3 regions of the Neobacillus sp. Fa239 genome follow, and region 2 is predicted to be linked to each of the others. Evidence: predicted binding sites of a transcription regulator. Region 2 holds the regulator's gene; each other region holds the start of a gene.
The links. Region 2 encodes Rex, which represses fermentation and respiration genes when NADH is low (regulators of the CRP and FNR family bind a similar motif). Its sites were predicted from a motif close to TTGTGAAATATTTCACAA; they were not measured.
Positions count from the first base shown of each region.

Region 1: a site for Rex is predicted at 1,874-1,891, ahead of ACZ5XR_RS16535 (anion permease). Genes of this name have one in related genera too.
Region 3: a site for Rex is predicted at 1,710-1,727, ahead of ACZ5XR_RS23575 (cytochrome c3 family protein). Genes of this name have one in related genera too.

Region 1 covers NZ_AP041611.1:3,403,109-3,406,392, forward strand. Annotated here, with positions in the region: gene ACZ5XR_RS16525 (MalY/PatB family protein) at 1-111, opposite strand, end outside; gene ACZ5XR_RS16530 (hypothetical protein) at 308-448, shown strand; gene ACZ5XR_RS16535 (anion permease) at 763-1,845, opposite strand; gene guaC (GMP reductase) at 2,167-3,150, shown strand; gene ACZ5XR_RS16545 (hypothetical protein) at 3,205-3,284, opposite strand, start outside.
Region 2 covers NZ_AP041611.1:9,966-13,249, forward strand. Annotated here, with positions in the region: gene ACZ5XR_RS00050 (ABC-F family ATP-binding cassette domain-containing protein) at 1-291, opposite strand, end outside; gene moaC (cyclic pyranopterin monophosphate synthase MoaC) at 464-949, shown strand; gene ACZ5XR_RS00060 (redox-sensing transcriptional repressor Rex) at 985-1,641, shown strand; gene ACZ5XR_RS00065 (YhbD family protein) at 1,761-2,384, shown strand; gene ACZ5XR_RS00070 (cytoplasmic protein) at 2,397-3,119, shown strand; gene ACZ5XR_RS00075 (cytoplasmic protein) at 3,134-3,284, shown strand, end outside.
Region 3 covers NZ_AP041611.1:4,745,132-4,748,415, forward strand. Annotated here, with positions in the region: gene ACZ5XR_RS23570 (cytochrome c3 family protein) at 1-229, opposite strand, end outside; gene ACZ5XR_RS23575 (cytochrome c3 family protein) at 266-1,534, opposite strand; gene secA (preprotein translocase subunit SecA) at 2,089-3,284, shown strand, end outside.

The sequences.
Region 1 (3,284 bases), 2.3 Mb from region 2:
CTCCTCGTCATATCTTGTAGTAAGACCAACTTCTTTAATAAACTTGCCTCCATCCCATTTTACTGAAAACGTCCCTCTCCGATTAACAATTTCATCAAAATTGTATTTCATATATCATGAACCTCCTCTACATATAAAATATGGAGCGAATTCTAATTAAAATGGTAAACGATTAGGGCAAGTTTTTCCATTTATATCGACAGTAAATATCAATCATTTTTAAATGTCGTTATTCTTTTCCTTTTTTTAGGGATAATATTCTTCAATGGAATGCTGACAAATCCGAATAATACTGGAGGCTTGCGGAATGATTGAAATGCCAAAACAGCTTTATTGTGATCAATGTAAAAAAGAAACCGAGCATATGGTAAGAGAAGATGCTTTAGAGATTGAATATACCTGTACAGAATGTAAGAAACAGCATGAAAGGGTGAAGTCGTTTTTTTAATTGGCTGCGATAAAGGCGAATGTTGTTTTTGTACAACAGTTAATCGGAGCGAAGGGCGCTCGACTCCACGAAAATGCTATCGCATTTCCTTCGTGCGTGGGCGGATTCAAGGATGTAAATCAATGTCCTGCGGGAAGTAGAGGTCACGGGAGACCCAGCAGGCGCCTAAGCACCGAGGAGGCTCCCGGACCTCCCCGCGGAAAGCGAGGCCACTTCGCTGCAATCAACAATCAAGTTTAAACGAGCCTTTTAAAAAAGATGACCTTGCATCCAATGAAAAAGCCCTGTTGGCCACTTCACCAACAGAGCTTTAATTAAATGCCTCCCCCCTCATCATGTGTTGTACGATTCTCTTCCTTAACATTGGCTGACAAGCTTAGCACACCGCCTCCCGCAATCAATGTACTCAAGATGATGAAAATATTATAAATGTTTGTTTGAATTAACAGATTGATAAGCGTATAAGAAATAACTAAAGAAGCAAGCGGTGAGATGAGCCAAACTTTAATAATTTTACTGATCACCGATTTTTGCCAAATGCCGAATCCATTTTGCGATGCTCCAATCCCTAAAATCCCGCAGGTGGTAACCTGTGTCAACGGAATTGGCAGTCCAAATAGTGAAGCGATGGTTACAAGCGTTCCTCCGGTAAAGGAAACAGCACTTCCCTCTAAAAGAGATAGTTTTGTGATTTTCTTACCGTTTGTTTCCATGACCCTGCTGCCCAGCAATATGGCCCCAATGGCGACGAAAAGCCCACCAATCCAAATTCCTTTATTCGTGGAAAGCATTCCGGCTCCGACCAGAGGTCCGACCGCGTTGGCAACATTATTCATTCCCGCAGAAAAAGCCTCAAAACAGCCACCCAACACAAGTAACCAGGCGAGCCATTTTTTCCATCTCCCCTGTTTCGTCAAGCCATTCCAACGCTTTTCTGAAGCAGCTATAACCTTTCCAAGGACAAAGGTAATCACAAAAGAGATAATCGGAACAATTATCCAGAAGGAGACAATCACGATTAGCTTATCAATGTACAAGTCTTTGAAAGCAATTCCTGCACCCACAATCGATCCGACGGTCACTTCACTTGTTGATAAAGGAATCCCCATTAAATTCGCGATGAACAGGGTCAGTGTTGCTCCTGCAAGGATCAAGACGACCAATTTAATGCTGAGGTCAGATGAAGGGATAATCCCATTTCCAATGGTTTTTACGACCTCTCCGCCACCGAGAACCGCACCGAGAAAAGCAGCCAACGCCACCAAAATCATTGCGATGCGCTTACTCTTTATCGCACCCGCACCATACGGAGAACCCATTGATGCGGCCGTTCCACTTGCCCCTATATTCATTGCAAAAAAGAAAGCGATGAGATAAGCCATATAAGTCCAAAACATGTTTAATCTCCCCTTCAGTCAAATTTGTAGGTAAAATAATTCCCAATGTTTTGAACGTTTAATTCACACTATTCGGGTAGGAATAATTTTATATGATGCTTATTATACAGTCCCCTTCATTAATAATCAATACAAAATATTCAGATTTTTTCTCAGGCAGTTTTCGGGGTCAGTCCCCCGCCACTTTACAGAGATAAAGAAAAACATAACATACGATTTATAAATAATCTTTGACTTATTACATAAAATAAGGTAAATTACCTTATGGGCGAACAATTTTATCAAATTTAACTTTAATATTCGTGTTTAGGGGTGCGGTACATGGAAAATGTGTTTGATTACGAAGATATTCAATTAATACCTGCAAAATCTGTGGTGAAAAGCCGATCAGAGTGTGATACAACCGTAAATTTTGGGGGACATACCTTTAAATTGCCAGTGGTGCCCGCCAATATGCAGACGATTATTGACGAAAAGATTGCAATTTTCTTAGCAGAAAATGGTTATTTCTATATCATGCATAGGTTTCAACCCGAAAAGCGTTTATCTTTTGTTAAAGATATGAAATCACGTGGTTTAATCGCATCAATTAGTGTAGGTGTCAAGGAGGAGGAATATCAATTCATTCTACAATTGGCAGAACAGCAGCTTACTCCGGAATTTATTACGATTGATATCGCACACGGTCATTCCAATGCCGTTATTGAGATGATTCAACATATTAAAAAGCACTTGCCTGAAAGCTTTGTTATCGCAGGAAATGTAGGAACTCCTGAAGCAGTAAGAGAATTAGAGCACGCTGGTGCAGATGCAACGAAAGTGGGAATCGGACCAGGTAAGGTTTGCATCACGAAGATCAAAACAGGGTTTGGAACGGGCGGTTGGCAATTGGCAGCACTGCGCTGGTGTGCAAAGGCAGCAAGTAAGCCAATAATTGCCGATGGCGGGATTCGTACACATGGAGATATCGCTAAGTCCATTCGTTTCGGTGCATCAATGGTCATGATTGGTTCTCTGTTTGCCGGACATGAGGAATCACCTGGAGAAACCATTGAGAAAGATGGAAAATGCTTTAAAGAATACTTCGGATCCGCTTCCGAGTTTCAAAAAGGCGAAAAGAAAAATGTTGAAGGTAAAAAAATGTATGTAGAGCACAAAGGTCCATTAATCGATACTTTAATCGAAATGGAACAAGACCTTCAATCCTCCATTTCCTACGCCGGTGGAAACAAACTGGAAGCCATTCGCACTGTAGACTACGTTATAGTTAAAAACTCAATCTTTAATGGTGATAAAATATATTAATATTTGGGGCCAGTCCCCCGTCGCTTTAAAGCGACGGGGGACTGGCCCCTTTTTTTATGGAACGATTCCAGGAATTTTAGCTGTTTCTTCTTCAAGGACTTGGATTCCCCCGATGACTTCTATTGCTGAACCGA
Region 2 (3,284 bases):
CATCGCTCTAAGGTCTTCAAACACGGTCAACATTTCATCCCAAATCGACAAATTCGATTCTAATCCGGTATTTTGGGCCAGATAGCCGATTGTTACATCTTTCGGCTTGATGATCTCACCGCTGTCGTGCGATATGAATCCGGCAATCATTTTCAAAAGGGTGGATTTTCCGGCACCGTTCCTTCCTACAAGGGCAACGCGGTCCCGGGTTTGTAATTCAAGTTTTATATTCGATAAAATAAGGTCAGCGCCATAATATTTTGCTAGTTGATTAACCTGTAATAAAATCATTCTATTCACCTCTATTACTTAAAAATAGTGTACCTTATTCCCCTTATATCGGCAATAAGTGCGATAATTCGACTAGGGAATAAGAAATTACTGTAAATTTGTCTTAATTCGCTCAAAGTTTCACACACATGAACGAAAAAATAGTGTATGATTTGATAGGAGGATTTTTTTTATGGCTGAATTTACTCATTTTAATGAAGAGGGCAGGGCGAAAATGGTTGATGTAAGTGATAAGCCGGAAACGGCACGTACAGCATTGGCCCATTCAAGCATCACTGTCAATAAAGAAATTTATGATAGAATTACGAATAATCAAATGAAAAAAGGCGATGTTTTAGCCGTTGCTCAGGTAGCAGCCGTTATGGCCGCGAAAAAAACATGGGATTTGATTCCGATGTGCCATCCCATTCCTTTGACAGGTATTAATGTCTCATTCTCTTGGAGCAGGGACCAAGAGGAGCTGTATAAGTTAAACATTGAGGCTGTTGTGAAAACAAAGGGCAGTACCGGTGTGGAAATGGAAGCGCTATCAGCTGCGACTGTATGTGCGTTAACCGTTTATGATATGTGTAAAGCAGTGGATAAAGGCATGGTGATCGGCCCGACTTATCTAGTAGAGAAAACGGGCGGTAAACATGGTGATTTTAAAAGGAATTAAAGGATACAAATCCATTCATGGGGGTGTAGGAGAACATGACGAATGATACAATGAAAATTCCACAGGCGACAGCAAAACGACTTCCATTATATTATCGATTTTTACAAAATCTGAGTGCTTCCGGGAAACAAAGAGTTTCATCAGCGGAATTAAGCGAGGCAGTGAAAGTAGACTCGGCAACGATTCGCAGGGATTTTTCGTATTTCGGGGCTTTAGGAAAAAAAGGGTACGGGTATAATGTCAACTACCTGTTAACCTTTTTTCGGAAAACACTCGATCAAGATGAATTAACAAAGGTAGCGTTAATTGGTGTAGGTAATCTTGGTACAGCATTTTTAAATTATAATTTTTTAAAAAATAATAATACGAAGATTCAGTGCGCCTTTGATGTCGACCCAAATAAAATGGGCACAACGATTGGGGATGTGCCAGTCTACCACATGGATGATTTAGAAGAGCAAATCATGAAAGAACAGATTCAAGTGGCGATTCTGACCGTTCCTGCTCCAGTGGCCCAAATGATTACCGATAAGCTTGTCAAAGCCAATGTCAAAGCGATCTTGAATTTTACTCCTGCAAGGTTAAATGTCCCATCATCCATTAGAGTTCATCACATTGACTTGGCAGTGGAGCTGCAATCGCTCGTTTATTTTTTAAAGCATTATCCGACAATAGAAATGGATGAATTGTAAAGAAAGAGGCCTTTCTACGAAAAGTAGAAAGGCTTTTTTTATTGATTAAGGGATTTTATTCCTGTCTTTACAACGTAACAGTGTTATGTTACATTGATTTTATGAAAGGGGTTATCAATATGAGCGAGGAGTTAATATCGAAAAAGGAATTATTAGATTTGGCCGGAATATCATATGGACAGTTATATAGATGGAAACGAAAGGATCTAATCCCTGAGGAGTGGTTTGTTCGGAAATCGACCTTTACCGGCCAAGAAACTTTTTTTCCAAAAGAAAAGATGTTAGATCGAATTAATAAAATTCAAACGATGAAAGAAAACTTATCCTTGGATGAGCTGGCAAACATGTTTTCCCCAAGCGTAACCGACTTAAATTTATCGAAGGATGAATTAATAAAACGTAACATTGTTTCGACAACAGTCGCCAATTTTTATTTAGAGCAGGAAAAAGGCAGTTTGAATTTCAATTTTTCAAGAATGCTTGAATTATTTGTTCTAGAAAAGCTTCTACAATCAGGGGAAATCAATTTGGATGAGGGGACCATGCTGCTGCAGCTGCTCATTGATCATCGTCAGGAGCTTAAGCAAAAAAGCGGAGAATTGGTGATTACGAGAAAGCTGGGTGTCTCTTCTTGTCTTTTATTGCTAAACGCAGAGGGTTTCCATTTAGAGCGGGGAACAAAAATGGTTGCTCAGCTTTCTCTGATGGCGTGTATCGAAGAAATTAAATCGAAATTACTATAAAGGAGAATGAAAATGGAAGTAAAAAATAGAGGAGATCTGGTTATTAATGGAATAGGGGCCTCGAACGGCGGACAATTCCATGATGTAACGTTAAACGGAAGAGGAACAATCAATAGTGATGTTGAATGCAGCCTATTTGATTGCAATGGTTCAGGGGTCATCAAGGGGAATGTAAAGTCAGAAAAGATGAAGATCAATGGTAATGCAAAGTTCCATGCGAGTATCGAAAGTCAGAAGATGACTGTGGATGGGTCGGCTAAAATCGACCAAAACGTTCAAGTGGAACATTTAAAGGTTTCCGGTCATGCTACTGTTGGCGGAAAATTAAAAGGGGAAGAAGTCATCATTCACGGCATCTTAAAAGTAGGAGAAGATTGCGAAGCTGAGAAGTTTAAAGCAAAATATCGCTTTACCATTGGCGGGCTTTTAAATGCGGATCTAATTGATGTGCAGATTTATGGAGATTGCAGGGCTAAAGAAATTGGCGGCCAAACGATAACCGTTAAGCAGCATAAAGGGTCATTAATCGGTACATTATTCAAGCCATTCTTCAATACACAGTTAGAAACGGAATTAATTGAAGGGGATAAAATTGACATCGAAAATACAAAGGCACAAATTGTTCGTGGGAAACATGTTACGATCGGGGAAAATTGTGAGATTGGCTTGGTGGAATATACTGATGAAATCTCAATTGATAAAAAAGCCATTGTAGGAGAATTCAAAAAGGTGTAAGAGGGAGGAGCAAAATGAAGACTAAAAATCTTATTATTAATGGGTCTGGCGAATACCCCGGCGGGCAATACGACAAAATCAGCATTAGAGGAGAAGGCACTATTGTCAGTGATGTCGAATGCTCTGCTTTTCATATTTATGGAACAAGCGAAATTGCGGAGAATG
Region 3 (3,284 bases), 970 kb from region 2:
TATGGCAATTTGCACATTCCACTTCACTATGTGTTGAAGCTTTCCAAGTATAATATTCTGGTTTCATCTCATGGCATGTTTTGCAAAAACTTGAGCTGGAGGTCGATTCCACTCCGATTGTACCGATTGATAAGAAAAGTACTAGGAAGAACAGTGAAATTGTCATGATCTTGATGAACTTATAGCGTGAACGGGCAGGGGCAGGCAGCTCTTTTTGCTCCTCTTTCATTTCAAAAGTCCCTCCTGTTTAAAGACGAGTAGATTCTTAGTTTTTAACTGCACCCTTAAATCCGGTTCGATGGCAATTCTTACAATAGACATCTGTTGGGGCATTATTAAATTGTTTTTCGTCTTTTGCTTTATCCAGATTATGGCAGACAAAGCACTGCGCTTTTTGTTCATCAGTTTTTGCATGCGATGCATGTCCTGTCAGCCATTGGTCACTTGTTAAATGCCCGCCAGGCCGTTGTGCATGGCAGGTGTTACAGAACGTGCTGTTTCTTGCTTCTTCTTTAGCAGTTGCAAGACTTGGTACGTATTTTTGACCTTTTGGTCCCAATTTCAATAATGTAAGGATGTCTTGTTTAGGAATTGGCCTGGACCACTTAGAGTCTTGGTGGCATGTAAAGCATTTGTCTAATTCTTTTACAGCAGTTGCACCATGGTTGGTGTTCCAGGTTGTGTCCCGATGATCCTTTGGTGTGCTGATTTCTGAGTGACATGTCGAACATGCCATGGAAATTTTCAAGTGGTTCATATTATTGAGTGATTCCAGGATGATTTCTTGTGTTGCTTTTTTACCCTTTAAATCCGTTGTAGCGGCACTCGCCACGTTCGTTTTCGCCTCGTTCACAGCAGCTGTTTCTTCAGGGTTTGGCGGAACGAGATATTCTGGATCTTTCCAAGGTTTTTCACCTTTATTTACCTTGTTATGGCAATCAATACAGGTTCCCATGTTTGGACGTAAATATTTTTCTTCTATTAATTTTTTGGCTGTTGCCGGGCTCCATTTACTGCGATCAGCCGCCACGTTTAAATCACGTGAAGCAATCTTTGCATGCACAACACCAGAGTGACAGGTGATACAAGGAATACCATCTGCAATATGTTTCTGGTGGTTGACCTTTAGATCCCCTGAAGGCGTAACCAAACGGTTTTTAGAATGACATTGCAAACAGTTCTGGTTGGAAACCGCTTCATCAGCTGTTTGGACAATTTGATTCGGTGCACCAGTTACGTGGTAATAGACTTCCTTCAGTGATTTCACTTTGTGCGTCAGCATGTTTGTGAGTCCAGGTTTGATATGACACTGAACACAGGAAATCTGATTATGAGCGCTCGCTGTATACGTTGTATATTCCGGTGTCATTTCATGACAGTTGGAACAGAATGAAGGAGAGTTTGTATAGGAAAGAACTCCATATCCCCCTCCAAATACAACAATGCAGCCCACAAGTGCCGCAAATAATAATTTCCAGCGGTTGACTGGGTTCTTCCAATCTATATTTCTGACTTTTTGCCAGAGCCTATGCATTGGGCCAGCTTTTATTCTATTTTCTCTGGTTTCGGGATCTATCTCTCTGTTCTTTTTCCCCCAAAAGGCCACTTTACTCACCCTTCCCATATTGGATTCGTTCTCTATTTATTTTCCATTTTAACCTCTCTAAAGGTAGTATCTAACATTGACAAAGTATATTCCAATGTACAATTTGTGAATATTTTTTCAAGCGTAGACAAATCTGTTTTTACTCTAAAAACACTGTATTTATAAGGGTTAATAAGCAACATATCGATAGTGTTTAATTGCATATTAGATAATTTTTATACATATTTCTGCCACAATATTCACTTGAAGATTCATGGGGTAATTGGAAACTGTTTTTTAAAAAATGAATGCTGTCAATTGGATAATTTGTGACAGTAAAGGGGCAAATTTTGCTTCCATAGGAACTTTGTTGTCACCCCATAGCGGAAGTGGTAAGATGGATAAAGAAATTATCGAATGATTTTGAAGGGATTCAGCCCATTTCAGGCGAATTCATTCATTTATGGCTTTTGGCTATCTCGATTAAAAGGAGCGTTCACCATATGATGGGGATCTTAAATAAAGTATTTGATTTGAATAAACGCGAATTGAAACGATTAGATAAAATGGCAAATGAAGTTGAAGCCCTTGCAGGCGAAACGGAAAAGCTGTCAGATGATCAGCTGCGGGAGAAAACTGAGGAATTTAAAGCTCGCTATCAAAATGGCGAGTCACTTGATGACCTGCTTGTCGAAGCCTTTGCAGTGGTTCGGGAAGGTGCCCGCCGTGTCCTTGGATTATATCCGTATCATGTTCAATTAATGGGAGGGATTTCACTCCATGAAGGGAACATTTCGGAAATGAAAACAGGGGAAGGTAAAACGTTAACCGCGACCATGCCGGTGTATTTAAATGCCCTGTCCGGCAAAGGGGTGCACGTGGTTACCGTCAACGAATATCTGGCCAGCCGTGACGCTACGGAAATGGGTGCCCTCTATCAATTCTTGGGCCTAACCGTTGGCCTAAACCTGAATAGCATGGATAAAGATGAAAAACAGGCAGCATATGCTGCTGACATCACTTATGGAACGAACAATGAATACGGCTTCGATTATCTCCGTGATAATATGGTGCTTTATAAGGAAGAAAAGGTGCAGCGTCCTCTTTTTTATGCGGTAATTGACGAGGTCGACTCGATTCTTATTGATGAAGCACGGACACCGCTTATCATCTCGGGTTCAGCTGAAAAATCGGCCGCTCTTTATATTCAGGCGAATGCGTTCGTCCGGAATCTGCAAAAGGAACAGGATTATACCTATGATGAAAAAACCAAAGGCGTTATGCTCACCGAAGAAGGGATTAGCAAAGCGGAGAAGGCATTTAGCATTGAAAACCTGTTTGATATGCGTCACGTGTCTTTAAACCATCATATTAATCAGGCCCTAAAAGCTAATGTCAGCATGCACTTGGATGTTGATTATGTCGTTCAGGACGGCGAAATTGTCATCGTTGACCAATTTACCGGCCGTTTGATGAAGGGACGCCGCTATAGTGAAGGTCTGCACCAGGCGATTGAAGCAAAAGAAGGCTTGGAAGTCCAAAATGAAAGCATGACCATGGCGACGATTACGTTCCAGAACTATTTCCGTATGTATGAAAAATTAGCCGGTATGACGGGTACCGCAAAAACGGAAGAGGAAGAATTCCGCAATATTTATAATATGAATGTAATCGTCATTCCGACCAATCGTCCGATTGC